3 regions of the Pseudarthrobacter sp. NPDC092419 genome follow, and region 2 is predicted to be linked to each of the others. Evidence: riboswitches for the same ligand, from Rfam matches in the RefSeq annotation. Region 2 holds a riboswitch; each other region holds the start of a gene.

Region 1 (9,738 bases), on a different contig from region 2:
TGCCCACCTAAAACGTGCCACCAAGCCAAGGCATGCTGCCAACCCGGGGCAGTCCCAGGTGTCGGGCTTTGCCGGATGCCGCGTGGCGGATAGATTCGTCAGCAAGATGACTAATTCGAATCCCGCCATCGACGCAACCGCCTACTGGACCACAGCCAAGGAGCACGGCGAACTGCGCTCCGAGAAAATCGCGCGGCCCGGCCAGGGCGAGGCCCTGATCCGTGCCCTGTACTCGGGCATCAGCAAGGGCACCGAAATGGTGGTTCACCACGGAGCCGTTCCACCGCGGGTCGCCACCAGAATGCGCGCACCGCACCAGGAAGGAGAGTTCCCGGGACCGGTGAAGTTCGGCTACCTCTCGGTCGGCATCGTTGAGGACGGCCCCGAGGAGTGGAAGGGCCAGCGCGTCTTCTGCCTCAACCCGCACCAGGACCTGTACGTCGTGCCGGTGGAATCGCTCACGAAGATCCCGGACAACGTTCCCGCACGACGCGCAGTCCTTACCGGCACTGTTGAAACAGCCATCAACGCCCTCTGGGAGGCGGGTCCCCGGCTCGGGGACAGGGTGGCTGTGGTCGGCGCGGGCCTGGTGGGCGGCATGGTTTCCACGCTCCTCCGTTCGTTCCCGCTGGAACGCCTGCAGCTTGTGGACCTCGACCCCTCGAAGCAGCAGCTCGCCAGCGCCCTGGACGTGGATTTCGTCGGCCCTGATGAAGCAGTTGCCGACTGCGACATCGTGTTCCACTGCTCGGCTTCCCAGAAGGGCCTCGAGCGCAGCCTGCAGCTGGCCGGTGACGAGGGCGATGTCATCGAAATGTCCTGGTACGCCAACCGCGAAGTCACGGTACCGCTGGGGGAGGACTTCCACGCCCGGCGCCTGTCCATCCGGGCCAGCCAGGTGGGCGTGGTCGCCCGCGCACGCCGCCACCGCCGCACCAACGCGGACCGACTGAACCTGGCCGTTTCGCTCCTTGCCGACCCAGTTTTTGACGCGTTCCTGACCGGGTCCTCACCCTTCGAGGACCTCCCCGCCGTCGTCAAGGAACTCGCGTGCGGCAGCCGCGACGCCCTCTGCCACGTGATCGAATACCCGGCCGCGACGCAACTTTCCACCGACTCCAGCAACAGAACCTGAGGTAACGAATGTTCAGCCTGACCGTCCGACGCCACTTCATGATCGCCCACAGCCTGCCCCGCGAGGTTTTTGGCCCTGCCCAGGGGCTGCATGGGGCGACCTTCGTAGCGGAGGTGACCTTCCGCCGTCGTGCGTTGAATTCGGATGCGATCGTCCTGGACATCGGCGCCGCCGGAACCATAATCGAGGAGGTCCTCGCGGACCTGAACTACCGCAACCTGGATGAACACCCGGACTTCGCGGGCAAGCTCAGCACCACCGAGGCCCTCGCCGAGTATGTCGCCCAGCGCGTCGCGCGGGAGGTCGGAAAGTCCGACGACGGCGCCCAGCTCGCCGGGATCGACGTCACCCTCCGCGAAAATCCGGATGCCTGGGCCACCTTTTCGCTGGACCTCGCCAGCTGACCCGTCGACAACTATGAACGCGCCGCCTATCCGGCTGCTGGTCCCGGGCAACATCCGGCACCATTCCGGCGGGAACGTCTATAACGCCCGGCTGACGGAGGGGTTCCGCACGCTCGGCAGCGAGGTCGAGATAGTTCCCGTCGAAGGGTCGTGGCCGGCCGCGTCCGCCCTCGAACGACGCCGGTTCGGCAGTCTCTTGGCCGCCCGGAGCCCCGAGTACGGTCCCGGCGAAGCCGTGGTCATCGTGGACGGGCTGGTTGCGGTGGGCGCACCGGACGAAGTGGAGTCCGCTGCCAAGACGGGCCAGCCGCCTTGGATATTGGTCCACATGCCGGTTCCCGACGCCGGTCCCGTGGGGCCGGAGACGCCCGGCAGCCCATCCCTGGACAGCGAAGCGCGGGCATTGAAAGCGGCAGCCGGGGTGATCTGCACCAGCACTACAGCGGCCCGGACCCTTCAGGAAAGGCACGGTATCCACAGCATCCACGTAGCCCTGCCCGGAACGGAGCCGGCGCCGCTGGCCCCTGGGTCGGATCCTCCCCACCTCGTCATGGTTGCGGCACTCCTGCCGAACAAGGACCAGTTGCTGATGGTGCAGGCGCTGGCCAAGCTGCAGGACCTGGACTGGACGGCAGCGTTAGTAGGCTCGGATCAGGCGGATGCTGGCTATGCCGGGCAGGTCAGGGACGCAGCGGAACGACTGGGACTGACTGACCGAATAAGGCTTACGGGAGAACTGACCGGCGCACCATTGGCGGAGGAGTGGTCACGCGCCAGCCTGAGCCTTCTGGTGTCACGGGAAGAAGCCTTTGGCATGTCGGTCACGGAGTCTTTGGCCCGAGGCATTCCGGTGGTGGTGCGGGCCGGAACCGGTGCCGTGGAAGCACTTGGCCACAGAATTCCACGGCCCGGCGGCTCCGAACATCCGGTCCTTCCGGGCGCCGCGGTTCCCCTCACCCCGGGCGGGCCGGAAAGTCCGGGCGAGCTGGCCGCCGTCGTACGCCGCTGGCTGGAAGACCCGAAGCGGCGGGCTGAGTGGCGCGGGGCAGCGCTCGACGCCCGCACGCGCTTGCCGGACTGGCAGCACACGGCGCGCACGGTCCTCGAAGCGGTGAGGGGCTGAAACCCAAGTTCCGGGGGCGGAAAACCAGCCCGGTCCGGGACCCTACACCCGGTGGGCCGCAAAGAACTCCCGCAGAATCGCGGCGCATTCGGCCTCGCGGACGCCCGGGTAGACCTCCACCCAATGATTGAGACGGCGCTCGCGGAGAACGTCGAACACCGAACCTGCCGCCCCGGCCTTCTCGTCCCACGCGCCGAACACCACCCGGGGGATCCGCGACAACACGATGGCGCCCGCACACATGGCACAAGGCTCCAGGGTGACCACGAGCGTGCAATCAGCCAGCCGCCAGCCGTCGTCGGCACCGCCGCTCAGCCTTGCCCGTTCCCGGAGGCGGGCCGCGGCCTCGCGGATCGCCACCACCTCTGCATGTGCGGTGGGGTCGCCCAGTTCTTCCCGCTGGTTGCGGCCGGAACCGAGCACGCCGCCGTCGGGACCTATGACCACGGCGCCGATCGGCACGTCGGCCGTGGCAAGGGCGCGGCGGGCCTCCGCCAGGGCGAGGCCCATCCATTCGTGGTGTGATTTTCCTGCGGAGACCATGGCTCAATGATAGTTTCGAAGGATACCCAGAGCCCGTGACGACCATCCGCCGGGAGGCACAGTGAGCACTGTCAAAGACCGCATGGACAAATGGATAAAACCTTATGCCGCCCTCTGGCTGACAATGCTCATCGGCGGCAGCCTGGTGGTGGCACTCGCGCTCCTGGGAGCAGAGGTCTATTCGAACGTGGTGGACGACGAAGGTCTCACCAACCTCGACATTCCGGCGCTGGAGTACTCACAGACCCTCCGGAACCCGGAGCTGGACGCCGTCGTCACCGGCTTCACCAATATCGGCGGTGGCGTCGGGATGCCCATCCTGGCCAGCATTCTCACCGCCTGGCTGACCTTCCTCAGCAGGACGTGGCGGCCAATCATCCTGGTGGGCGGTGCTGCCGCCGTCTCCATCTACGCCACCACCGTCGGCAAGCGGCTGGTTGGGCGGACCCGGCCGGACCACTCGGAAGCCGTCCCGCCGTTTGAGCACTCGCCGTCATTCCCAAGCGGCCACACGCTTAACACCACGGTGGTCATTGGCGTGCTGCTCTACGTCCTGTGCCTGCAGTTCCATCAACTCTGGGTGCGCGTCACGGCCATCACCGCGGGCGTGATTTTCATCATCGCCATGGGTCTGAGCAGGGTGTTCCTGGGCCATCACTGGCTCACTGACGTCACCGCCGGGTGGCTGCTCGGTGGTGCGTGGGTGGGCCTGGTGATCCTGGCCCACAGGCTGTTTCACCTGACCCGGCGCAAGGAACACGTCGGTCCCGCTCCCACGTTCGACCACCCCGTGGTGCGGGACGTCGTGGCAGAGAAAATCCACGACCACGGCCGGGACCGCCACGGGGACCACAGCGAGCCTGCTGCCGGCCGCAGCCCGGGAGACCATCACGCCGGGTGATAGTTTTGACCCATGCGCACTCTCGTTGTTGACCACCCTTTGGTCGCCCACAAGCTCACCGTCCTGAGGGACAAGAACACCCCCTCGCCGGTCTTCCGGCAGTTGACGGAAGAGCTGGTCACGCTGCTGGCATACGAGGCCACCCGCGAGGTCCGCACCGAAGAGGTCACCATCGAGACCCCCGTCAGCACCACCGTGGGCACCGCATTCACCAAGCCCACGCCCCTGGTGGTTCCGATCCTTCGCGCCGGCCTCGGCATGCTCGAGGGTATGACCAAACTGGTCCCCACGGCAGAGGTGGGCTTCCTGGGCATGGCCCGTGACGAGGAAACCCTGGACATCATTACCTACGCGGAACGCCTGCCGGAGGACCTGACGGACCGCCAGATCTTCGTGCTGGACCCGATGCTGGCCACCGGCGGAACCCTCCGCGAGGCGATCAAGTTCCTGTTCAAGCGAGGCGCCTCGGACGTCACCTGCATCTGCCTGCTGGCCGCCCCGGAGGGCCTGGCGAAGCTGGAGGAGGAGCTTTCCGGCGCCAACGTGACTATCGTGCTGGCCTCCATCGACGAGAAGCTCAACGAGAAGTCTTACATCGTTCCCGGCTTGGGCGACGCCGGCGACCGCCTGTACGGCATCGCAGGTTAGCTTGGTTCAGTAGCTGGCCGGGTTTAGTACCAGTTGTTGGCGTAGTGGAAGTTCAGCGCCCCGCACGGTGACTGGTAGCGCTCCTGGATGTAGTCCAGGCCCCAGTTGATCTGAGTGCGGTAGTTGGTGACGTAGTCGGCTCCGGCGCTTGCCATCTTCTCGGCAGGCAGCGACTGGACGATTCCGTACGCGCCGCTGCTGGGGTTGGTCGCCGTGGTCTTCCAATCGGATTCCTTGGTCCACAGCGTCTTCAGGCACTGCATCTGGTCCGGCGCCCAGCCGTAGCTCGCCAGCTGGCTTGCGGCGTAAGCCTGCGCGCCTGCGGGGTCATTCACCGCAGCCGGCTTCGCAGCCTTGGCCTTTGCCGCAGCGGCCTTCTCGGCCGCGGCTTTCTCAGCGGCAGCCTTCGCAGCAGCGGCCTTGGCGGCGGCGGCTTTCTCTGCAGCAGTCTTCGCGGCGGCGGCTTTCTCTGCTGCAGTCTTGGCAGCGGCAGCCTGTTCAGCAGCCGTTTCCGCCGCGGCGGCCTGCAGTTCGCTCTTCTCGAGCCCCAGCTGCGCTTGCTGCTCATTGGGGGAGAGCTGCGTGGCGGTGGCCTCGGTGGACGAAGTGCGCGTCATCGATTCGGTGGCCTGGCCTGCTGCACCAACGCCCACCAGCAGTGCGCAGGACGCGGCCAGCACGGCAGCCCTCTTACCCAGTGCAGGGAAGGTGCCGCGCCGGGAGCGCTTGGCGGCGCGCGCGTCCGCGCGGCTGGATGCGCCGGATTTTGGGCGCGGTTCTACCTGGAATTCAGACATGATGGATCGCCTCTCACACCTGCGGAGTTAGCTGTCGGGTTCGGATGAGGGCATCCGGCCGCACGGAACATTCACGTGCTGGCTTAACCCCAAGGGCCTGAAATCGCCCGGGACGGTGGGTCCCCCGCCTCTGCCATCGGTCTATCGGAGTCCGGGAAGCGGCAGAGCTCGGCGTCATCCGGACATGCGCCACGAACGGAAGCGCACTCACTCGACGGTACAGGAGATCTACGGCAAAGTCACATTTCGGTAACAGAGATCACGACGGCGGCGCGTCGCCATTGTCTAACCACCTCACCGGGGCGTAGTGGGCAGCTTTACCGCGAACCTCGTCCAGCCGGCCCGTGACTCAACGCTGACGGTCCCGCCATGAGCTTCCACAATGGACTGCACTATCGACAGGCCAAGACCGCTGGTCCCCTCGGTTCCGGCCGCACCGGGCTGGTCGCTGGCGCCCTTGCGCGCCGCGTCTGCGCGGGCGAACCTGGCGAAGGCCTGGTCCACGAACTCCGGTGGAATGCCGCCGCCGTCGTCCGTTACCGTGATCTCCGCCGTATCCGCGGATGCCAGCCGGGCGCCCGCCACCACTGTGGTGCCGGCCGGTGTGTGCTTGCGTGCATTGGAGAGCAGGTTCATCAGGACCTGTCGGAGCTGCGCGGCGTCGCCGTTTACCACCACCGGCTCCCCGGGCAGTTCCAGCCGCCAGTTGTGCCCCGGCGCCATCACCTTTTCGTCGCTGACGCCCTCGACCACCAGCTGGGTCAGGTCCACGTCCGCCAGCTTCAGCGGCTGCCCCTCATCCAGCCGGGCAAGCAGCAGCAGGTCCTCCACGAGGGCGGTCATGCGCTCGGACTGGCTTTGCACGCGGGCCAGCGACCGTTCTCCGTCCGGGGTGAAATGCTCGGTCAGGCGGAGCAGCTCGGTGTACCCGCGGACCGCGGTGAGGGGAGTGCGCAGTTCGTGCGAGGCGTCCGCCACGAACTGCCGTACTTTCGTTTCGCTCCGCTGCCGCGCCTGTAGCGCGTTGGCCACGTTGTCCAGCATGAGGTTCAGCGCGTGGCCTACGCTGCCCACTTCAGTTCCGGGATCGGCGTTCGACGGCGGCACCCGCACCGCCAGGGCGACCTCGCCGGCGTCCAGCGGAAGGCGCGAAACCTTGGTGGCCACCGCGGAGAGCTGCTCCAGCGGCTTCATGGTGCGGCGAATCAGAACGGTGCCGGCGAAGCCGACCAGCACCAGCCCCCCGAGCGATACCAGGAGGAAGGTCCACACCAGGGAGGCCAGTGTGCTTTCCTTGGCATTGAGCGGCAGGCCGGTCACCAGAACGTCGCCGAAGGAGGTCTGGGCCGCGACCAGACGATAGTTGCCGCTGGACAGCTTCCGGTCCACCGGTGCGGAGCCCGCCGTCAGCGCCAGGAGTGCCTCCTTGTCCGCCGCCGAGAGGGGTGATCGTGTGGTGTCCGGTGCCAGGAAGCCAGCGCTGTGGACCTGGCCGTCCACGATGCGCGCGTTCAACGTGCCCACGCTCTGTCCCCGGGCATCCAGCGGGTCCCGCCCGATGGCGCCGTCCATGTGCGGCCGGCCCGGATCGTTGGCCCGATCCGCCGCCTGGGTCAGCTGGCCGTCAAGCTGGTGGGTCAGGAAGGTATCCATCGAGGCGTAGCTGACCACGCCCACTGCCCCGCAAATCGCGATGAGCAGGCCCATGGCCAAGGCGGTCAGCCGCGTGCGGAGGTGCCAGTTGGCGGGCTTCCGCCAACTCCGTGGGTCGGGGGTGCGCGGCGAGGATGCCATCTAGTCCGCCGGCCTGATGACGTACCCGGCACCCCGGACGGTGTGGATCATGGGCGGGTGGGCGGCATCGATCCTCTTGCGCAGGTAGGAGATGTACAGTTCCACGATGTTGGCTTGGCCGCCGAAGTCGTAGTTCCACACCCGGTCCAGGATCTGGGCCTTGCTGATCACGCGTTTAGGGTTCTCCATGAGGTAACGGAGCAGCTCAAATTGGGTTGCGGTGAGCTGGACCTCGTCGCCGGCGCGGGTTACTTGGCGGGTGTCGATATTCAGGACGAGGTCTCCGACCACGAGCTCGGCGGTGTCCATGGCGGCCACGCCGGAGCGCTGCACCAGGCGGTGCAGGCGCAGCAGTACCTCTTCCATGCTGAACGGCTTGGTGACGTAGTCATCACCGCCGGCCGCAAGCCCCACGATGCGGTCCTGGACTGCGTCCTTGGCAGTAAGGAACAGCGCCGGCACTTCAGGAGCGAAGGCCCGGACCCTGCCCAGGAGCTCAACACCGTCGAACCCCGGGAGCATCACATCCAGCACCAGGACGTCGGGACGGAAGTCCTTGGCGAGCTTCACGGCCTGGGGGCCGTCGGCGGCAACGGCCACCGACCAGCCAGCCATGCGCAGGCCCATGCTCATCAGCTCGGCGAGGCTGGGTTCGTCATCAACCACCAGGGCTCGGATGGGGGAGCCGTCCGGATGGGAGAGCTGCGGCAGGTTGTTGGTCATGGAGTGCAGGGTGGCCATGCAACAACTCTCCGACCGCTCGTTATTGCCGGGCTTGACGCTTCCTGTGAGCCGGCTGTGAATCTCAGCGTAATGGTGCATTCGGAACGCCGGGGGCCGTCCGCATGGTGTCCGATGGGAGTCCAAATTCGGGTCCGGCTGGACAGCGAACCCTCATAGACGGGGCAATTTCATGCCCGCGCTGGATGATGAATTAAAGCGGCCCGGATGGTCAATTTTTCAAATAAAGCACTGCGTGGGTGTCGGTTACCGTCGGGTCATGGCATTTTGAGCGCGGCTACTGCCGAGTACCGGAATCGTGATCTGCGGCACACTAGCCCATTTCGTCTCATAATGCGGACGGTTTCGTCCATTGTTACTTGCAAGTTGGCATTGTTACGCGTCACACTTCCAATGTGAACAAGAACTCAACAGCACCTGCAGTCGCAGATATTTGGCCCAGCACACCTGCTGCCGCTGAGATGCGCTGTTGCCGAATGCACGCCTGACCTTCCCACCCTCCGAAGTTCTTAGGCATTCGCCCAACTAGCCCAGCGTCGGGCGCCCCTCCCCAGCATTGCGGGGACCCAGCATTCGAGCCGCGATGACGGCCATTCACATTGAGGTAAGCATTCATGTCAGTTGCATCCGGATACGTCCACATCTCCGTCCGTAACGCCGCCAAGGCTGCCCAATCCACCGGATTCCGTCCCGGTTTCGGGCAGCGTCCGGCGGCCGCTCCCGTCGGCTCCGGAAGCAGCTTCCCGGCCCCGGGCTACGTTCCCCAGGGTTACAACCCCAACTCGTACGGCCAGCTCCGCGCGGTCCCGCCGGCAGAATCCGCGCCCATGACGGCCCCCACTCCCGTGGTGGCCGGGCCCAACGCGGTCCGCCCCGTTGCCAACGACAACGTGGCCCGCGGCTTCGTTCTCTACATGGGCATCGATGAAGAAACCGCTGCAGCAGCCGGCACCTCCATCGCCAAGCTCGCCCAGGAAATCCGCGCCTACGCCCAGTCACTCGTGACCGGTGCCGAAAGCTACGCAGCAGTTGCCGTAGCCCCCGCCGGCACCCCCGGTTCCGCCCTCGACGTCGTACGCTCAACGTTCGGTGACCCCACCGTCAACGCCCGGCAGCGCACCGAAACCCCGCGTCCTGCGCAGCAGGAGCCCCGTCCCTCCGGCGTCCTGATCGACCTGGCCCGCCGCGAAGTGCACCTGGACGGCGAATCCCTGAACCTCACCTTCAAGGAATTCGAACTCCTGAACTACCTCGTGGAGAACGGCACCCGTACCGTCGGCCGCGACGAGCTCCTCGAGGGCCTGTGGCGCAACGCCGAGGAGGTGCCCAACGAGCGCACCATCGACGTCCACATCCGCCGCCTTCGCTCCAAGCTGGGCCGCCTCGCCAATACCGTCCGCACCGTGCGGGGCCAGGGCTACCGGTTCTACGAGCACCCCGAGGTTGTTGTCTGGGCCGCTCCGGAATACTCGATCTAGCTGGGGACCTCCCGGCATTGGCCGCCGCGGTTTGGTTTAAGCTGGGGCCATGAGTGAGCACCATCTGCGGCGTCTTGTGTTGATGCGGCATGCCAAGGCCGACTGGCCCGGCGGTGTCGCGGACCATGAACGCCCCCTTGAGGAGCGGGGCCACCGTGAAGCGCCGCTGGCTGG
Region 2 (9,738 bases):
GGCCCAGTTCCGGAATTTGGCGAGCAACGCCGTCGTGCGTTCCGGCGCGCTGGCGAGGATGTCCTGGAGCGCCGCCGGCGATGACGTCCAGTGCTGCAACGCGAGCGCCGCGTCCATGGGTGTGGTGGCTTCCTGGATGGCAACGCCACTGCGGTGCAGCTCCGAGACCAGCTGGACGGCACGCTGCGCAAAGGCCGGCTGGAGCCGGACCAGTTCCGTGTAGCTCCGGCCCAGGCCTGCAGGGTAGATGCCCACCACGTCCTTCAGGCTGCCCACCGGAAGGTAGAACCGCTGCCGCGCCGACGGGACTGGAACGCCGTGCGGCGGCTCTGCCCGGTGCACCAGCGCCAGGTCCTGCAGCGAGCCCAGGATCTGCTCCACCACGGCCACCGTGGACCCGGCGATCAGTTTACGGAGCCCTGCGGCGCACGCGCTGTGCCCGGTATCGGTGTTGGTGCACAGATGCAGCGTTTCCAGCACCTGCATCTGAGGCCGGCTGAGCCGCTCGAGGGCGCGCTGCACGCTGACACGCGCACTCGCGCGGGCGGCGAGGGCGGCGAAGTCGGGGACGGGTGGGGAGATGAGGTCCGGCCGCGCGGTGAACAGGGCCCGCAGCGCGTCGTCGCTGCGGCCCGCAAGGTCCTTGCTGAGCGCGCGAATAAGGGACATCAGTCCAACGTTACCGCTGGCCGGGCTTTCCCGCCCGGCGGCGGGCGGCCACGCTGTCCAGAACCAGGAACAGCATCACCAGGAACGCGGCCGGCAGCCCATACAACGCCGTATACGTGATCCACGCAGGGGAAGCGGAGCCGGCGAAAGCAAAAGCCATGACGGCGGCCACGGCGGCAAGGGACAGCACGGCGATAACGCCGGCCAGGATCATCAACGGACGCCGGTAGCGCGAGGGTGTCATGCAGGTAACGCTACAGCGGAGGAAGGGGCGGCCGTGAACGCCCTCGCCCGCGCCGGAGGAAAGCGGGATTAGGGCACCGGGCAGGATAACCTTGGAGGATACAGACCAACACGGTCCGCAGCCGCCATACCTTAAACCCGCACAACGCTGCGGATGCGGTGACGGCCGGCCGTGTCCCGAGAACGCAGAACGAAGAAGGTTGATTACGTGCCTACCGGCAAGGTCAAGTGGTATGACAAGGAAAAGGGCTTCGGCTTCCTCGCCGGCGAAGACGGCCAGGAAGTCTTCCTGCCCAAATCGTCGCTCCCTGAGGGCGTTACTGAGCTGAAGGCCGGCACCCGCGTGGAGTTCGGCGTCGCGGACGGCCGGAAGGGCGCCCAGGCGCTCGGCCTGCGCGTGCTGGACAAGACGCCGTCCATCGCCAAGGCCAAGCGGCCCAGCGCACGGGACCTTGCACCCCTGGTCCAGGACCTGGTGTCCGTGCTGGACAACCTGTCCGGCACCCTCTCGAAGGGCAAGTACCCGGAAGGCAACAAGGGCAAGGCCATCGCTGCCGCCCTGCGTAAGGTTGCCGACGAGCTGGACGTCTAGGCCCAGATGAACCCGGAAGCTGAACAGCCCCAGGCGGCGCCGGCGAAGGCCGCTGCCAAGCGCCGCGCCGGCGTCCCGGTGTGGCGTACCGGCAAGCCGGACGCCTTCCTGGCCGCTGCCGTGGACACTGCCAGGACGGCCATCGAGGGCATTACGGACGCCCGGACTATCGGCGAGCACCTCGCCGCCAAGAGCGAGGGCGACCGGCTGGTCACCCACCTGTTCGAGTCGAAGCTCCCCGGATACGCCGGCTGGCAGTGGTACGCCGTGCTCACCCGGAATTCGCGTTCCAAGGCGGTGACTGTGAACGAGTTGGGCCTGCTGCCGTCCGAGGACTCCATCCTCGCCCCAGAGTGGGTGCCGTGGGCTGAACGTGTCCGCCCCGAGGACGCGCAGGAGCAGGAGCCACAGGAATCACAGCCGCAGGAGGCGGCGGAGGAACCTTCCGCGCCGGCCGCCGGAGCTGACGCGGACGACGACGACGCACCGGAGGGCGGGGCTGCTGCACCGTAGCGGCTACGACCTTCCGGCATCACGACAAAGGCGGCGCCCGGGATGAACCCGGGCGCCGCCGTCGTACTTAAACGCTTGCGCTGCTACTTGCGCAGGCGCTCCACTACATAGTCGATGCTGGCCAGCAGCGCGGTGACGTCCGCGGGCTCGATGGCCACGAACGTGGCGAGGCGCAGCTGGTTGCGGCCCAGCTTGCGGTATGGCTCGGTGTCCACGACGCCGTTGGCGCGCAGGATCTTCGCCACCTGGGCGGCATCCACCGAATCGTCGAAGTCGATGGTGGCGATGACGTTGGAACGCTCGTCCGGGTTGACGACGAACGGCGTGGCGAAGTCCGAAGCCTCGGCCCACCTGTAGATCCGTCCCGCTGAATCCGCGGTGCGCGAGGCGGCGAAGTCAAGGCCGCCGTTGGCGTTGAGCCACTGCACCTGCGAGTCCAGCGTCACCAGCGTGGACAGCGACGGGGTGTTGTAGGTCTGGTTCAGGCGCGAGTTGTCGATGGCCGTCTGCAGATCCAGGAAGTCGGGGATCCAGCGGCCGCTTGCCTTCACGCGGGCCGCGCGCTCGATGGCGGCGGGGGAGAAGAGACCCAGCCAGAGGCCGCCGTCGGAGGCGAAGTTCTTCTGCGGGGCGAAGTAGTAGACGTCGCTTTCGGTCACGTCCACGTCCAGGCCTCCGGCGGCGGAGGTGGCGTCCACCAGGACCAGGGCGCCTTCGTCGGCGCCTGCGACGCGCTTAACCGGTGCGTAGACGCCGGTGGAGGTCTCGTTCTGCGGCCAGGCGTACGCGTCCACGCCCGCTTCGGCCTGCGGCGCCGGGCGGGTGCCGGGCTCGGACTTGATGATGGATGAGGCGTCCAGGAACGGAGCCTTGTTGGTGGCGGCCGCGAATTTGGAGCCGAACTCGCCGAAGGAGAGGTGCTGGGCCTTCTGTTCCACCAGGCCGAACGTGGCGACGTCCCAGAACGCGGTGGAACCGCCGACGCCGAGAACCACTTCATAGCCCTCCGGTGCGCGGAAGAAGCTGCTGAGGCCTTCCCGGACGGAGCCTACGAGGTTCTTCACCGGGGCCTGCCGGTGCGAGGTGCCAAGGATGGACTTCGAAGCCGCGGACAATGCATCGATCTGTTCCTGGCGGACCTTGGAAGGACCGGCGCCGAACCGTCCGTCCGCGGGCAGGAGGTCGGCGGGAATAGTGATGCTGTTGTCGCTCACAGGTGCTCCAGTTTCGGCATGGACGCGCATGGTCCGGGCGGATGATTGGCCTGCGGCCGGCTGCGGTGGCTCAGGCCCTCCTTATTCTGCCTGAACGGGAGTTCCGGCAGGAACCGCGTGCGTCATAGTCCAGCAAGTGAGACAGGCAGCCGGCAGCCCCCGGGCGACTATTCGGACAAATTCAAAATAGGCTAAGCTTTTCACCGGACCACGCCCGGCTGAAGGCGTTACGGTGGGACAACGCAAGGTACTGCGCTCGAGGAGCTGAGCTTGATGACGGATCTGATCGACACTACGGAGATGTACCTTCGCACCATCCTGGAGCTTGAGGAAGAGAACATCGTCGCCCTCCGTGCCCGGATCGCGGAGCGCCTGCGCCACTCGGGCCCCACGGTATCGCAGACCATCGGCAGGATGGAACGCGACGGACTTGTGGTGGTCTCCGGTGACCGGCACCTTGAACTCACCGAGACCGGCCGCAAGCGGGCCACCGAAGTCATGCGCAAGCACCGGCTGGCCGAACGGCTCCTGGCAGACGTCATCGGCCTGGACTGGGCGTACGTCCACGACGAAGCGTGCCGTTGGGAGCACGTCATGAGCGAGCGGGTGGAGCGGCGGATCTACGAACTGCTCAACCACCCCACGGAGTCCCCGTACGGCAACCCTATTCCGGGCCTCGACGCCCTCGGCGACCAGCCGGCGGCCGCCGGCAGCGGCCCGGTAGCCCCTGACGGCGCCGTGAGCCTGCTCGAAGCGATGAAGGGCTACCAGCCCGCTTCCGCCGTGGTCGTCAGCCGGCTTGCCGAACCCATCCAGGTGGAGCCCGAACTCCTCCTTCAGCTCGATGAGGGCGGAATCCGGCCCGGCGCCAAGGTATCGCTGGAACGGGTAGGGGACTACATCTCGGTACGGGTACCGGGGATTGAGGGCGCACTCGAACTGCCGCCCGAGGTGGCCGCGCACGTCTTCGTCACCGTGGTTTAGTGGCACTGCGCGAGTCGCTTAGTACCCCGCCGTGGCCCGGCCCACACGGTTATAACGGAATTGTTACTGACGGGCTTAAGCCCCTATAGTTAAAACCCGAGCGTTGATACACAAGCGTTACCTGATCCGGAGCCGAGCTCTGCCAGCGGATCAGGTGCACGAGTCATTTACTGGCAGAGGCGGGGGAACCACAACCGGCAGCGGGGGCTGCCTTGGGGTGAAGTCCGTCAGCAGCAAGCCTCTCCAGCAAATCCTCCCGGGATAGCTCTGTGCAGAAGTTTGCTTACGGCGGACCGGGTCTTTGAACTCTCTGACCCGAATCCGACAGCTAACTTCGCAGGCTTTCCAGAGAGGAAACCTTCTTTTGAGCATGCAGACCTCCAGGGGCCGGCGCCGCGCTGCGGGCCCCTCACCGACCCCCCGGGTTGTGGAAGTCATCTCCGCGGAGCGCCCCCGCGATCCCCACCGTGAAGCCCGCCGCCGGCGCGGCCCCTTCCGGCAGATCACGGAGTTCGCATCGGCGAGCGGTATCGGGCAGAAAGCCGGAATCGCCCTGGCGGCCACCGGCCTCGTCCTCACCGTGACTGTCCCGTCCACCAGCCCCGTGATGGCTACCAGTACCCCGGACGTAGTGCCCGCCGTTGCCGCCCAGCCTGCGCAGCAGCCGGAAATCTCCGCCGAAGCGGGAGCCCGCATCGACTTCAGCCGCTCCGCCGTGGTGACCAAGGCGGACCCGGACGGCAAGCTGAAACAGCTCCTGAGCGCCCAGTCTGCCGGCGCCGTCTCCCGCGCCGCCTCTGTCGGCAGCCTGGGGGCACCCTTGGCCAGCCTGACCATGGTCTCCCCGTTCGGTTACCGCGTGAGCCCCATCACCGGAGGCTACGGCGACTTCCACCGCGGCGAAGACTTCGCGGCCCAGTGCGGCACCTCTGTGCTGGCGGCCGCCACCGGTACCGTGACCTTCGTGGGCTGGCACGACTTCGGGGGCGGCAACCGCGTCGTCATTGACCACGGAAACGGACTTGAGACGACCTACAACCACCTCTCCGGCTTCAACGCCCAAGAGGGGCAGACTGTGGGCCGTGGCGATGTCATCGCCTACAGCGGAACCACCGGCGCCTCCACCGGCTGCCACCTCCACTTCGAGGTGCAGGTCAACGGCGAGGTTGTCGATCCCACCGGCTGGCTTTAGCCGGAACTGAGGGTTTACTCTCGCAACACGCTGAGGCCCCGTGACCTTAATGTGACATTGGTTATTAATTCCTGTACCGTCGTACACGCGTCAACTTTTCCGAAGTTGACGCTCTTGAGTGGATTGCCTAACTCTGCCACCGCTCAAGGTCCGTTCGCATTTCATCGTCTGGCAGGGGCGGGGGAACCAATTTTGGCCTTCTGTTTGTGGGAAGGCCTTGGGGTTAAGCCGTAAAAGCTTCCTAGGAAGCGCGCGGCCGGGTGACTCCCATCCGAATCCGACAGCTCACCTCGCAGGCACTGGGAGAGGCTATCCTTCGTGTCTTCACGTCATAATTCTGCGCGCCACCGTGCGCAAACGGTGCGCACCAACCCATTGGGCTCCGTGTCCAAGGCCGTTAGCGCCAATGCGGGGACCATGGGCCGCCAGGCCGCAGTCGTAGCAGCAGCTTCGGGCCTCATTCTGACCATGGGCCTGCCGGCCACGGCAGCGGACACCACCGCTGGTATTTCGGCCTCCACCGAGTCCGGAGCGCAGAACGCCGCCGTCATGGCCGCCCCCACCGCCACGGTTTCCTTCGAGCGTCCGGTGGTCAAGACCACCGCTGCTCCGGAGATCGAGCCGGTCCAGGTGCAGTCCACCTCCGAGGAAGAGGAGTCCACCACGGACTCCGCCGCTGAGACTGCATCAAGCGCAGTTGCCGGCGCTTCCACCTCCGGCATCGCCGGTATCGCCTACACCGGCATTGGCCGCCCGTACGTCTGGGGCGGCACCTCTCCCAATGGCTGGGACTGCTCGGGCTTCACGCAGTGGGTCTACGCCCAGGCCGGCATCAGCATCCCCCGCGTCAACGCATGGTCCATCATGACCCCCACTGCCGCCCCCAAGCCGGGCGATCTGGTGGTGCAGAACGGTGGTGCCCACGTGGGCATCTACGTTGGCAACGGCATGATGGTCAGCGCACTGAACCCCAGCCAGGGCACCCTGTTGCACGCCGTGGCCGCCACCGGCTCCTCGGTGTACTACACGCTCAACCCGTAGTTTCAGGAGGGCCTGCCCGCAGGCCCGGTTCAAACACGTATTTCGCCAATCAGCACATCCCCGTTTGGGAGGTGCCGGGGTACCCCCAAGATCCCGGCACGCCAAGCCCCTGGGCTGTTAATAGCGGTCTTGAGGAAATCGAAAGAGAGAACATGACTACTCGTGCTACCGCACGGCACCGCGCCGAGGTCACCAAGACCAACTCGCTTGCTGTCATTGCCAAGACCGTGGGCGACAATGCCGGCGGCATGGGCCGCCAGGCCGCAGTCATCGCTGCCGCCTCCGGCCTTGTCCTGACCAGCGGCGTCGCAGCCAACGCTGCGGACTCCAACGTCCAGCGCGATTCGGCCCCGGCTTCGGCCCTGACAGTCGAGTCCGCTGTGGATGCGCCCATTTCGGCGGCGTCCACCATCTCCATCAGCTTCGAAAAGCCGGCCATCACCACCGAAGCTGCTCCCGTTGTGGAGGAAGAGCCCGTTGTCGAGGTGCAGGAAGCCGAGCCGGCTCCCGAGCCCGAGGCAGCAGCGCCGGTGACGGCCACGGTGACGGCTTCCGCGCCGGCGGCCCCGAAGGCTTCCGCCAGCGGCAAGGGTGCAGCCATCCTCTCCGCTGCATACGCCCAGCTTGGTGTTAGCCAGGACTGCACCATGCTGGTGACCAACTCCCTGGCCGCCGTGGGCATCAACTTCCATGACTGGCCTGCCGGCTACCTCTCCCTGGGCCGCACGGTCAGCGCAGCCGAAGCGCAGCCCGGTGACCTCATTTACTACGCCGACGGCGGCGCGGGCGTAGCCCACATCGCTGTTTACGCCGGCAACGGCCAGGCAGTGCACGGCGGCTACAACGGCAACCAGACCGTGGTCTTCAGCGCGAACGTTGGCTCCGGCCCCGTCTTCATCCGCGTCGACTAGCATCGGCCTCGGCCGGCGACACCGGCAGCCGACAGCTCACCAGAAGCCCTCCTCCTCACGGGGGAGGGCTTTTGCGTGCCCGCATTTCCGTGCCGGATTAGCTGATGACGCAAATCTTTGTTTACTCTGGTGGTGTCGATCCATAGCCCGGACATGCCGAGGGCAGCCGGCCCTCGTGCCCCTGACGGGTGCGGCCGTGAAGAGGTACGTGCATGCGCACTCTCGTTCTGAATGCTGGATATGAACCGCTGGCGGTTATCACTTTCCGCCGGGCGCTGGTGCTTGTGCTCACAGGCAAGGCAAGCGTGGTGGCCGAGGGGGACGACCCCGTCGTGGGGCCGCAGGAAATCCTGGGCCGCCCGTCCGTGATCCTCCTCAACCGCTACATCCGGCCCCGGTATAACCAGTCCACCGCCGTCAGCCGGCGCGGAGTGCTGCGCCGGGACGGCCACCGTTGCGCGTACTGCGGCAAGGCGGCCCACACCATCGACCACGTTCAGCCCAAGTCACGCGGCGGCGCCGATTCCTGGGAGAACCTGGTGGCTGCGTGCCTGCGCTGCAACAACGCCAAGGGGGACCACACCCCCGCGGAGATGGGGTGGAAGCTGCGGTTCGTTCCCGAGCCCCCCCATGGGACCATCTGGCAGATTAAGGAACTCGAGAAGCCTGCGCCCGACTGGGATCCCTTCCTCCTTCCCGAACGCGCTGCCTGACACTTTCGGCACCGCCGTGCTGCCATTAGCTAGGGTAGGGGAGTGGACAACCAGCACGCCTTCGATGCCGTTATCCTGGCCGGCGGGCGCTCCTCCCGGCTGGATGGGACGCCCAAGCAATCGTTGGTTTACGACGGCGGCACCCTCCTTGAGCGCGCGCTGCAGGCTGCGGCAGGGGCTTCGCGCAGGGCAGTGGTGGGCCCGGACCCGGGGATGCTGCCGCCCGGCGTCCTGTGCTGCCGCGAAGATCCTCCCTTCGCAGGTCCGGCGGCCGCGATCGGGGCTGGATTGGCGGCCCTTGCCGATGACCCGGCCCTGGCGCCGGCGGCCTTTACCCTGGTCCTCGCCTGCGACATGCCGCGCGCTGAAGCCGCCGTCGTGTGCCTTCTCGCGGAACTTGCCGCGCCGGCGGAGGTCCCCGACGGCGTGGTCGCCGCCACCAGGGACGGCAGGATGCAGCCCTTGGCAGGTTTTTATCGCACGGCTGCGCTACAAAACGCGGTGGACGCCCTGTCGGCCGAAGGGGCGCTAACCAACGCGTCGGTGCGCTCGCTGCTTGCTAGTCTGGACCTGCAGCTTGTCACCGTCCCCGCCGGGTCCACCACTGATGTGGACACCTGGGATGATGCCGCCGCACTAGGAATTGCCGCCGGTCCCGGCCCACAGCCCGGGACCGGCGCGGCAGCAGACAACTTGGGAGGCAGTCCGTGAAAAGCCAGGAAGAAACCCTCGAGGAATGGTGCAGGTCCCTGCTCCAGGCCTATGAACTGGAGGATGTCCAGGTGGACATCAACGCCATCCTGAGCCTTGCCGGAGTCGCGGCCCACTCGGTGGTGCGCCCGGCAGCGCCCCTCACCACATTCATCGCCGGACTGGCCGCGGGCCTCTCCACCAGCGAGGGCCGCACCGTAGATGCCGCCGCGATGGAATCCGCCCTGTCCGTGGCCAAGAAGCTGGCAGGCGCCTACGATGCCGAAGCGCCGGAGACTCCCGGAGAATGACCGGGGAAACCCAGGGGGAAACGGCGGACTACGGACACCACCACGCGGCACACACATGGGCCGAAGCGCGGCAGGCCGCCTTCGACGCGGCCGGGCCCATCCCCGCAGGACCCGTCGCGCTTGAACTGGCGCTGGGCCGGCGGCTGGACCGGGACGTCGTGGCGCTGCAGGACATGCCCCACTACGCGTCATCCGCCATGGACGGCTGGGCAGTCAACGGCACCGGACCTTGGATCACCACCGAGCCGGGCACCCGGCTGGCTCCTCACCAGGCCAGCCCCATCGCCACGGGCGGGCTCATCCCGCCCGGCGCCAAGGCCGTGCTCCGCACCGAAAGCGCGGTCCTGGCCAAGGACGAGGACGGTCTGCCCATCCTTACCACCGGCGGCAGCGCCCGGCCGGGGGAGCCGCGGACCGGCCAGCACGTCCGCAAGGCCGGCGAGGAAGCCCAGGAAGGGGACGTCCTGGTCAAAGCCGGCGTGGTCCTGAACCCGGCCCACCTGGCACTGGCCGCCCTGGCCGGCTATGACGAACTGCAGGTCCAGGGCAAACCCGTGGTCCGGCTCATCCTCACCGGTTCAGAGGTGGTGGAGCACGGCGTTCCCGAGCCGGGCACGGTCCGCGACACTTTCGGCCCCCAGCTCCCTGCCGTGGTGGAGATGCTC
Region 3 (9,738 bases), on a different contig from region 2:
CGCACACGGCACAGACGCCGTAGGTGCCGTCCTCGATGCGGGCCAGCGCAGCCTCCACCTGGTCCAGGCCCGCGCTGCTTTGCCTAAGGAGCGCCGAAGCCTGGGACAGTTCAAAGGCGATGGTGGCGCCCTCGGGATCGTGTTCGTCATCCACGTTCGCGTTCTGTCGTGCCGAGTTCGCCGAGGCGATGTCCGCACGCAGGGCGGGCAGGAGCGCCACCTTGCGGGCGCGTTCTTCCTCCAGCATCAGCCTGAACCGCTCAAAACCGGGCATGCCCACAGCCTAGCCGCGGCCGCTGTACACGTCAGTACCAGCCCACCGCCACCGAATGGCTCCATGCCCTGCAGGGCGATCCGTACCTGTCCCGGATGTAGCCCAGTCCCCATTCGATCTGGGTGCGGTAGTTGGTGAGCCAGTCGCTGCCCGCGCTTGAATACTTCCCGGGCGGGAGCGCCTGGGGAATCCCGTAAGCGCCGGAATACGGGTTGGTAGCCGTGGTCATCCAGTTCGATTCCTTCGTCCACAGCTGCGCCAGACAGAAGAACTGATCCTGCCCCCATCCAAACGACCCGAGCCTCCCGGACGCGTAGCTTTTCGCGGCGACCGGATCGTTCACGGCGCCGCCGGGAAGGGAGGGTACGACGACGGGCGGTGGCGGCGGAGCAACAGCCGGCGGCGGTGCGGGGGCAGGGGCGGCCGGGGCCGGGTCGGCGGCTGGCGGCGCCGGCTCCTCCGTCTCCGGTTCAGGCTGCATAGCGGACGCCGGTGGGCGGGGTGCCGGCCGGGCGGGGTCAGCCTTAGCGGCGTCCTCCGCAGCACGGCGGGCCTCTTCTTCGGCGGCGGCGCGCCTGGCAGCCTGGGCGGCCGCGTACGCGGCGAGTGCCGCCTGGCCCTGCCGGTAATCCTGCTCAACGGCCGCCGTCGTGCCTTTCAAGGAAGCGAGCTGGGCGGTCAGGGTAATGCTCCGCTTCTGTTCGGCGGCCACCTGCTCTTCCATGGCATCCCGGGCAGACCGTGCTTCCGCAAGCCGGGACTCCGCCTCGGCGGCGAGGCGGTCATGCTCGGTGCGGGCCCCTTTCTGCTGTCCTGCCAGGGCGGCCAGAACCTTTTCGGCGGCGCCGGCCCGGGAAACGAGGGCGGCGCTCCGGTCCCCCACGACCGAGACGACGTTGAGTCCGTGCAAACTGTCGGTTTCCAGCGCATCAAGGGCAAGGAAGAATTCCATGGTGGTGCCGCCGGTCTTGTACGACTGGACCGCGAGGGCGCCCAGTTCGTTCCTGCGTGCGGAAAGCTCGCCGGCCGCCCTGTCCACCTGCCTGTTCAGCGCGTCGAGCCTGGCCGCGGCGGCCGTGGCTGCCGCGTCCGCTGCAGCGAATTCCGCTGCCGCAGTTACGGCCGCGGCGCCGAGTTCTTCCGAGCGTGCCTGCAGGCCACCCAGGAGTCCGTGGATCCTGTCGACCTCCGCCGCCTTTGCGGACTCCGATTTCCGTGCGTGCTCAATGTCGCTCCACGATGGAAATCCGCCCGGCGGGTCCGTCGTTTCCGCCTCCGCGGGCAGCGCCGCGGCACCGCTGGCCACTGCAAGTGCCAGTAGCGCACCGCCGGCACGGGAGCGAACCGCAATAGTCAACCGGGACATAGTCCGGAATCCTACATCCTTCAAGAAGTGGTTGAGGGTTAAGGGCAGGCAAACGGAGGGTATCCGCGCGGCATTGTTACTTTGTGACGCGATTCACTATGCGGCGCGGGGTGTCGGGTGTCATGCGAGGTCAACGCGCATTAACCGACCAATCAAGACGATGGCGTAATCCGAGAGGAGGGCCTCGGATGTTATCCAAATGTGACATTGAGGTGGACGTCGGGTTACGGTCGAATGGTGTCCCTCCCCGATGGGACATTCCCACCAGCCTGCCGAGCCCTGCCGCTGGACCGGGATACCACCGTTTCCAACTGGCAGGGACGGGGGAACCAAGTTTCCACGGCCTCACCGAGGCCTAGGGGTTAAGTCGAAAGCCATTCCGCTGGCGCGGATGCTTCCGGCCGGGCATCTCCAGCCCGAACCCGACAGCTCACCCCGCAGGCATGGGAGAGGCGATTCACTGTGTCAAAAATTTCCACCACCGCCCGTCACCGTGCAACTCCGGCCGGCTCCATCACTGTCCAGGGCCTGGCCCGGACGTTCGGTCGTCCCGCACTGGCAGTAGCCGCGGCATCCGGCATTGCGCTCAGCGTCGGCGCTCCGGCCCATGCCGGCGTGAGCGGCCCGGATGCCACTGAAGCAGCGACGGTCCAGACATCCGCCGCACCCGCGGCCACCACCACGGCAGCTGCCGCCACCGTCCACACGGTGGTCGCCGGCGACACCCTGGGCGCGATCTCCACCGCGTACGGCGTCACCCTGGCCGACGTCCTCGCGGTCAACGGGCTCTCCATCGACACGATCATCTACCCGGGCGACCAGATCGAGATCCCCGGCGCCGGAACCGCTGCAGCCGCGCCGGCTCCAGCCCCCGCCCCGGCGCCGGTCGAAACCACGGCGACTGCCCCCGCGAACACCGGAATGAACCTGTCCTACGCCTCCACCGCCCCGGCCGAAACCACCGGCACGGGCACCGGCGCAGCCATCCTGGCCTCCGCCTACAGCCAGATCGGCATCAGCCAGGACTGCACCGCCATGGTGGAGACCGCCCTGCGGTCGGTCGGCAAGAGCGTCGGCGACCTGGCACCCACCCAGTTCTTCCAGTATGGCACCGTGGTCTCCACCCCGGCTCCCGGCGACCTGGTCATCACCTCCGGCCACGTTGGCGTCTACGCCGGTGACGGCCAGGTTGTGAGTGGCGGCATCGACGGTTACAAGACCGACGTGCACTCCCTCAGCTGGCTCGGCGGCGCCTCCTTCGTCCGCGTGGCCTAAGCAGCACCATCCGTCCCAGGACGAAAAAGGGCGGTTTTCGGGAATCTTCCCGAAAACCGCCCTTGTCCTGTTTAAGCCTGCCGATCAGGTGCCGCAGAACGTCAGGTAATCGCCAAAACTTTCCGGAGCGCCTTCCTCGTACCGCTCCAGCCCCGGCCTCCCCTTGTAAGGCTCCGAAAGGACGGCGACAAGGCGCCGGAAGGGGGCAAGGTCACCTGCAGTGGCCGCAGCAAGGGCTTCCTCGACCAGGTGGTTGCGTGGGATGTAGACGGGATTGACGCCATCCATCAGGGCGGCGTCCGGCCCCATGGCCCGCCAACGTTCCGCCCAGGCATCGAAAGCCGCAAGGTCGAGGACCATCCCGCGTGCCGCACGCGTATTCCCGCGGGCCGCCTCGCCAAGGCTGCGGAAGAACCGGGTGTAGTCCACCGGGCCGTCCTTGAGCAGGGCGATGACGCCGTCCACCAGGCGGGACACCTCTTCCGCCTCCGGGCTTCCCTCCGGATGTCCGCGCAGACCGAGCTTTGCTGACATTCCGGCCGTCCAGGCATCGCTGTAGCGGCGGCGGAACTCCCCCAGCGCTGCCACGGCCGGTTCCACGGCCCTTTCCTGGTCCTCATCGATCAGGGGAAGCAGCGATTCGGCCAACCTGGCCAGGTTCCACTCCGCCACCACGGGCTGGTTGGCGTAGGCGTACCTTCCGCCGGTGTCGATCGAGCTGTAGACGGCGGCCGGATTGAACGTATCCATAAAAGCGCAGGGACCGTAGTCGATGGTCTCTCCGGAGATGGTCATGTTGTCCGTGTTCATGACGCCATGGACAAATCCCACCAGCATCCATTGCGCCACCAGCGACGCCTGGGCTTCGACCACCGACCTGAACAGGGCCAGGTAGGGATTGCCTGCCTTCCCGGCCGCCGGGTAGTGGCGCGCGATGGCGTGGTCGGCGAGCCTGCGGAGCAGATCGATGTTATCGGTAGCCCGCGCGTACTGGAACGTGCCGACGCGCAGGTGGCTGGCGGCGACCCGCACCAGTACCGCCCCCGGCAGCATGGTCTCGCGGCGCACGGGACGGCCGGTAGCCACCACGGCAAGGGACCGGGTGGTCGGGATCCCGAGCGCGTGCATCGCCTCACTGACCAGATACTCGCGGAGCATAGGCCCGACGACGGCGCGGCCGTCCCCGGCGCGGGCGAAGGGCGTGCGGCCCGAACCTTTGAGGTGCACATCGCGCAGCCCACCGGGCGTCCGGCCGTGCAGGGACAGCTCGCCCAGGAGCAGGGCCCGGCCATCCCCGAGCAGAGGCGAATAGCCGCCGAACTGATGGCCGGCGTAGGCCATGGCTACCGGGGCAGCGTCCTGCGGGACCTCGTTGCCGACCAGGAACTTAGTGCCGCCCGGGCTGCGCAGGAAGGCCGGCTCAAGTCCCAGCTCCCCTGCGAGCGCCTCGTTCAGGACAAGCAGCCGGGGCTCGGGGGCCTCCTCCGCCTGCCACGGAACTGATAGCTCAGGCAGCTCTTGGGCGAAAAGGGAGTGAAAGCTGACGGTCGATTCCGCTACACCGGTCATGGGTTAACCCTAGCCCCGTCACATCCGGTGCGTGCCGTTGCTTTGCGGTCGCTCATGTGCGGGCCTCATGTGAGGGCGTGCCCGCCCGGAAACTCGCCGTGTTCGCCGGCTTTGGCTTCCTCCTGCAGGAGCGGGTCTTCCTGCCAGGCGTCCGGGTTTTCCTCCGCCGCCCCGGGATAGCTGTCCGGTTCGCTGTGGACAGGATCAAGTTCCAGGGAGGACGCGGCGCCGGGAGCCTCGTCCAGGATGACGTCCTGCTCCGGGACAACTTCCAGCTCGTCGTCCGGGAGGTTTTGCTCAGTCATGATGATGCCTTTCGTTAAGGACCAGCCAACAAAGTAAGCATACTGACGACTGCCTGGCTGTGTGAATTGCTGCCCGGAAGAAACGGGTGACTTTGGGCCCTACCCGCCAGTGGCGCTTCAGGGGCACGCTGGAGGGACACAGGCCCCAAAGGAGCAGCACATGGCAATCCGCAAACCCATTGCCGTAGGTACCAACGACACACCCCAGAGCCGGGCAGCAGTGTCTTGGGCTGCGCGGAGGGCGCACCGGGACGGGCTCCCGCTGGTGATCCTGCACGTCGTCGACGAGCGCTGGCTCTCAGAGCCTTATCCCTGGCGCGGCGTGCTCCAGGAGACGGGCGAACGGATCCTGGAGGCGGCGGCAGCCGGTGCCCGCGAATTCCCATCGCTTGAGGTCAGCACCCTGGTACTCACCGGTGGAGTAGGACGGTCTCTGGCCGTATTCTCGGACCGGGCGTCCATGCTGGTGGTAGGCTCCGGCAGCGGGCACCTCGGCGGCGTGTTGGCCGACCGGGCGCTGCAGGTGGCGTCGGCGGCGGAAGTCCCTGTCGCCGTCGTAGGAACCCTGGACACGGAAGACAGACACGGCGTGGTGGTCGGCGTCGACGGATCCGAAGAAGCTGTGCAGGCAGTGGCCCTCGCCGCGGCTGAGGCGGACCGCGAGGGCGACGAACTGACCGTGGTCTATGCCTACAGCCCGCCCGACCGGCTCCCGGACGCAGGTTTCACCCCGGAGCTCGTTGCGGACCTGATGGAAAAGGAGGAACGGATTGTCCTCTCCGAAACCGTTGCCGGGCTGATGGCCGACTATCCGGACCTGGTGGTTCACCAACGGCTCGAGTCCGGCCGTGACCCGGCGCAGAGTCTGGTCCAAGCAGCAGAGGGTGCACGGCTGCTGGTGGTAGGCGACCGGGGCCGCGGCGGAATCAGCCGGCTTGTCCTGGGCTCCACGGCGCACGGCGTCCTCAAGCGGCTGCCCTGCCCCACGATCATCACGCGAATTCGGCCAGTTAACCAGAAATGAGGACAGGATCCATGACATCCACCCAGCCCATCGCCGTCGGCATCAGCGACACCGAAGCCTCCAACGCGGCCCTGCTCTGGGCCGCGGCCCGCGCCAACCGCCGGAAGGTGCCGCTTGCCGTGCTCCACGTCATCGATGACCGCTGGATGGCCGGCGAGGCACTCCCCTACGTAGACGTCCTCCGCCAGTCCGGGCTGGACCTGCTGGAAAGCGCAGGCCAGCGGCTGCGCACGGCCGAACCCGGCCTGGACTTCACGCTTGACCTTCTCGAGGGAGGCATCGGGGCATCGCTGGGCGACTACGCGAAAAAGGCATCGATGCTGGTGGTGGGTTCCAGCAGCCATGCGCGCGGTGCCCTCACCGACCGCGCACTCCAGGTAGCGGCAACAGCGGAGTCGCCGGTCGCCGTCGTGGGTGTCCACGCCGGCGAGGGTACGGGCGTTGTGGTGGGCGTCGACGGGTCCCGCGAGTCCACCCAGGCCGTAGCTTTCGCCGCCGCGGAAGCGGACCAGCTGGGTGAGGAACTCACCGTGGTATACGCCTTCACCGGCCCGAACCGCTGGATCAAGGCTGGGCTGCCCTCCAGCAGCTTCGCCGAGCTGGTGGTCGAGGAAGAACAGATCGTCCTTTCCGAAGAGGTGGCCGGTGTCCGGCAGGACTACCCGGGCTTGGTGATCAAAGAAGTCCTGGAAACGGTCATGGAACCCGCGGACGCTCTGATCAATGCTGCATCGGGGGCCCGGCTCCTGGTGCTGGGGAGCCGTGGCCGCGGCAGCTTCGGCCGGCTCCTGCTCGGGTCCACGGCCCACGGCGTCCTGACGAGTCCACCCTGCCCCACCGTCATCACGCGGCTGAAGAAGTCCGCCCACAAGGACTGAACGGGCGCGCGGCCGAACGCTCAGCCGAACAGGACCGCGGCCTCCTGGTACCTTACCTCCGGGACGGTCTTGAGCAGGCCGAGCGCCTCCTCAAGCCCGACGGTAACGATGTCCGTCCCCCGGAGGGACACCATGGTTCCCCATGAGCCGGCGGCGGCGGCCGCCACTGCGGCCATGCCCAGGCGGGTGGCAAGTACACGGTCGTAGGCTGTGGGTTCGCCGCCACGCTGGATGTGTCCCAGCACGGTGGACCGCGTCTCCAGGCCCGTGAGTTCCTGGAGCTGTTCTTCCAGGAGCTTCCCGATCCCGCCGAGCCGTGGCCGGCCGAATGTGTCCAGCCCGCGGGGCGCGTAGGGCGCTGCTTCCCCCAACGGGGCAAAGGCCTCGGCCGCCACCACCAGGGGTGCCCTGCCCCTGGCGTGGGCCGACACGACCCATTCCGCCACCTGCTCCAGGGACACGGGGTGCTCAGGGATCAGGATCGCGTGGGCGCCGGCGGCCATCCCGGCATGGAGGGCGATCCAGCCGGCATTGCGGCCCATGACCTCGGCGACCATGCACCGGTGGTGTGACTCGCCGGTGGTCCGCAGCCGGTCCATCGCCTCCGTGGCCGTCTGCACGGCCGAATCAAAGCCGAAGGTGTAGTCCGTTGCGCCGAGATCGTTGTCGATCGTCTTGGGTACCCCAACGACCTTGACTCCCTGATCGGACAATTCCTTGGCTGCGGCCAGCGTCCCCTCCCCGCCCACGGCGACCAGGCCCTCAAGCCCGTTCCGTGCCAGGCTTTCCCGCACCGCGTCCGGGCTGCCGTCGCGGAGCGGGTTGGTGCGGGAGGTACCCAGGAACGTGCCGCCTCGCCGCGACATGCCGCGGACGCTGAGCCGCGGCAGCGGAACAACATCCTGTTCCAGGACGCCGCGCCAACCGTCCCGAAACCCGAGCAATTCGTAGCCGTGGACCACTTCGCCCGCCAGCACGGCACCACGGATGACGGCGTTCAGACCCGGGCAGTCGCCGCCGCTGGTGAGGATGCCCAGCTTCTTCAGTGAGCCCTGGTTGTTCATTGGTTCTCCTCACCGCCGGTGGGGCGGCGTTGTCCGGGGATACGGAAGGTCAGGTCCTCGCCGGGCGCCAACAGCCAGTCAGTCCCGTTGACGCGCACCGCCACGGGTCCGGCGTCGCCCGCTGCCGATGCAAGGCGCATCCCGTCACCTTGGAGCCGAACGACCAGGACGTGGTTCCGGTACCGGAAGCCGAAGGCAACGGCCCCGATTCCGGCCGGCATGCTGGGTTCAAAGACCAGCGTGTCCCCGTCAAGGCGCAGCCCGGCAAAGCTGCGCTGGATGACGTCGATTGTGCCGGCCATGGCGCCCAGGTGGATGCCCGCACGGGTGGTTCCGTGCTGCGTATCGTCGAGATCGGCGTCGAGCGCTTCCCGAAAGCTCTCCCAGGCGCGCTCAGGATCCACGCCGGCCAGGACAGACGCGTGCGCCACCCTGCTGAGCGTCGATCCGTGGGCGGTCCGCGCCAGGTAATACTCGATGGTTCGGTGGAGCTGCTCCATCGTCAGGGTATAACCCAACCCCTGCAGCACCTGGATCAGGCCCTCGTGGCCCAGCAGATAGGGCAGCATCAGGACATCGGCCTGCTTGGCGAGCTTGTACCCGTTTGTTGCGTCGCCTTCGGCCTCCAGGATCAGGTCGAGCCGCTCGATGCTTTCGTACCGTGCACGGTAAACGTCCCAGTCAAGCTCGGTGAGGTCCGCGTACCCGGCGAACTGGCTGATGACGCCGTCCCCGTGGAACGGCACATAGAGTGTCGCTGCCATTTCCCGCCAGCGGGCCACCTCGCCGCGGCCGATCCCCAGCCTGCTGCGAAGCTCGCCCGCGACGTGCTCCGGGAAGGCGGATACCGTCTCGACTGCCCGGCCGCAGACCCACGCCGCCATGACATTGGTGTAGGCGTTGTCATCCAGTCCGGGTTCGTTCCGGCCCGGATAGCCTGTGTGGTACTCGTCCGGACCCACGACGCCGTTGAGGTGGTATCGGCCGGATGCCGCTGAGAATACCGCCCAGGATGTGAAGAACCTGGCCACTTCCACTATCAGGTCTGCGCCCTTGCGGAGGAGCCAGTCCAGGTCCCGCGTGACCTGGAAATACTGCCACGCGTTGAAGGCTACCGCCAGGCCCACGTGCAACTGCATATGCGAATGGTCCCGCATCCACCGGCCGGAAGACCCGTTGTAAAGCCATTTGGGCGTTGTCTCCGTGCCGTCGCTGCCGCTTTGCCAGGGGAACATGGCACCGGCATGGCCCCGCAAGGCCGCCGCGTGGCGGGCTGCCGGCAGCCTGCGCCACCGGTACTCGATCAGGGCGCGGGCAACGTCAGGGGTACGCGAGGCCAGGAGCGGCAGGACGAACAGTTCATCCCAGAACACGTGGCCGCGGTAGCCCTCCCCATGCAGGCCCCGGGCAGTCACGCCGGCATCCAGTTCAGCGGTGTGCCGGGTCAGGGTCTGCAGGACGTGAAAGATGTGCAGGTTCAGCACCAACTGCACCTGGGCAGGCGCGTCCAGCTCCACCAGGAACGGTTTTAGGGTCAGCGTCCAGGCCCGGAGGTGGCCGGCCAGGAGGCCGCCGAAATCCATGCCGGCACGGTCCAGCACCGCCAGGGCGCCGGACGCGGGCGATGAGACAGCATGGTCCCGCGAGGTCACCACCGCCACCACCTTGGTGATGCGGACGGTGGTGGCCTCGGTGACGGCGAACGCGCATGTCAGGTAATGGAAGGACCCGTCCCGGCCCGGCGCCCAGTTGCCGTGCGGCGCGGACACGCTGGTTGCAGTGGCGACGGCGATGCGCACCCGGCTCTGTGTTGTCTCAACCTCGACGACGGCGACACCCCCACCGGCCGGGGCGTGACCGCCGTCGAACGTGCCGCCGTCGGTTGTGGCACCGGCGTGGGCCCCGCCCGATGCGGCACCCGGCGTCACGTCAACGAGATGGATGCCGCTGCCGCCTGCCGGATCGGGAAGGTTCGCGTTCCGG

The links. Region 2 has a riboswitch for cyclic di-AMP ahead of ACIQC0_RS03145 (M23 family metallopeptidase). Riboswitches for the same ligand answer to the same signal wherever they lie in the genome.
Region 1: another riboswitch for cyclic di-AMP. It lies ahead of ACIQC0_RS05515 (hypothetical protein); the one in region 2 lies ahead of ACIQC0_RS03145 (M23 family metallopeptidase).
Region 3: another riboswitch for cyclic di-AMP. It lies ahead of ACIQC0_RS08445 (LysM peptidoglycan-binding domain-containing protein); the one in region 2 lies ahead of ACIQC0_RS03145 (M23 family metallopeptidase).

Annotation. Positions count from the first base shown of each region.
Region 1 is NZ_JBIVQF010000002.1:443,628-453,365, forward strand. Features, by position in the region: gene ACIQC0_RS05480 (DUF222 domain-containing protein) at 1-11, shown strand, start outside; gene ACIQC0_RS05485 (zinc-binding alcohol dehydrogenase) at 107-1,135, shown strand; gene ACIQC0_RS05490 (6-pyruvoyl trahydropterin synthase family protein) at 1,144-1,539, shown strand; gene ACIQC0_RS05495 (glycosyltransferase family 4 protein) at 1,553-2,662, shown strand; gene ACIQC0_RS05500 (nucleoside deaminase) at 2,705-3,205, opposite strand; gene ACIQC0_RS05505 (phosphatase PAP2 family protein) at 3,288-4,106, shown strand; gene upp (uracil phosphoribosyltransferase) at 4,119-4,754, shown strand; gene ACIQC0_RS05515 (hypothetical protein) at 4,778-5,551, opposite strand; cyclic di-AMP (ydaO/yuaA leader) riboswitch at 5,557-5,735, opposite strand; gene ACIQC0_RS05520 (ATP-binding protein) at 5,846-7,345, opposite strand; gene ACIQC0_RS05525 (response regulator transcription factor) at 7,346-8,086, opposite strand; gene ACIQC0_RS05530 (winged helix-turn-helix domain-containing protein) at 8,701-9,564, shown strand; gene ACIQC0_RS05535 (SixA phosphatase family protein) at 9,614-9,738, shown strand, end outside.
Region 2 is NZ_JBIVQF010000001.1:697,216-706,953, reverse strand. Features, by position in the region: gene ACIQC0_RS03175 (helicase-associated domain-containing protein) at 1-669, opposite strand, end outside; gene ACIQC0_RS03170 (hypothetical protein) at 680-913, opposite strand; gene ACIQC0_RS03165 (cold-shock protein) at 1,121-1,504, shown strand; gene ACIQC0_RS03160 (DUF3027 domain-containing protein) at 1,511-2,017, shown strand; gene serC (phosphoserine transaminase) at 2,101-3,231, opposite strand; gene ACIQC0_RS03150 (metal-dependent transcriptional regulator) at 3,505-4,215, shown strand; cyclic di-AMP (ydaO/yuaA leader) riboswitch at 4,336-4,573, shown strand; gene ACIQC0_RS03145 (M23 family metallopeptidase) at 4,586-5,407, shown strand; cyclic di-AMP (ydaO/yuaA leader) riboswitch at 5,522-5,720, shown strand; gene ACIQC0_RS03140 (C40 family peptidase) at 5,792-6,448, shown strand; gene ACIQC0_RS03135 (NlpC/P60 family protein) at 6,601-7,359, shown strand; gene ACIQC0_RS03130 (HNH endonuclease) at 7,572-8,072, shown strand; gene ACIQC0_RS03125 (molybdenum cofactor guanylyltransferase) at 8,115-8,783, shown strand; gene ACIQC0_RS03120 (DUF6457 domain-containing protein) at 8,780-9,073, shown strand; gene ACIQC0_RS03115 (molybdopterin molybdotransferase MoeA) at 9,070-9,738, shown strand, end outside.
Region 3 is NZ_JBIVQF010000004.1:161,449-171,186, forward strand. Features, by position in the region: gene ACIQC0_RS08435 (TraR/DksA family transcriptional regulator) at 1-274, opposite strand, end outside; gene ACIQC0_RS08440 (coiled-coil domain-containing protein) at 306-1,640, opposite strand; cyclic di-AMP (ydaO/yuaA leader) riboswitch at 1,930-2,099, shown strand; gene ACIQC0_RS08445 (LysM peptidoglycan-binding domain-containing protein) at 2,103-2,915, shown strand; gene ACIQC0_RS08450 (YdiU family protein) at 3,000-4,484, opposite strand; gene ACIQC0_RS08455 (hypothetical protein) at 4,550-4,789, opposite strand; gene ACIQC0_RS08460 (universal stress protein) at 4,950-5,813, shown strand; gene ACIQC0_RS08465 (universal stress protein) at 5,825-6,691, shown strand; gene ACIQC0_RS08470 (ATP-dependent 6-phosphofructokinase) at 6,712-7,755, opposite strand; gene ACIQC0_RS08475 (glycosyl hydrolase family 65 protein) at 7,752-9,738, opposite strand, start outside.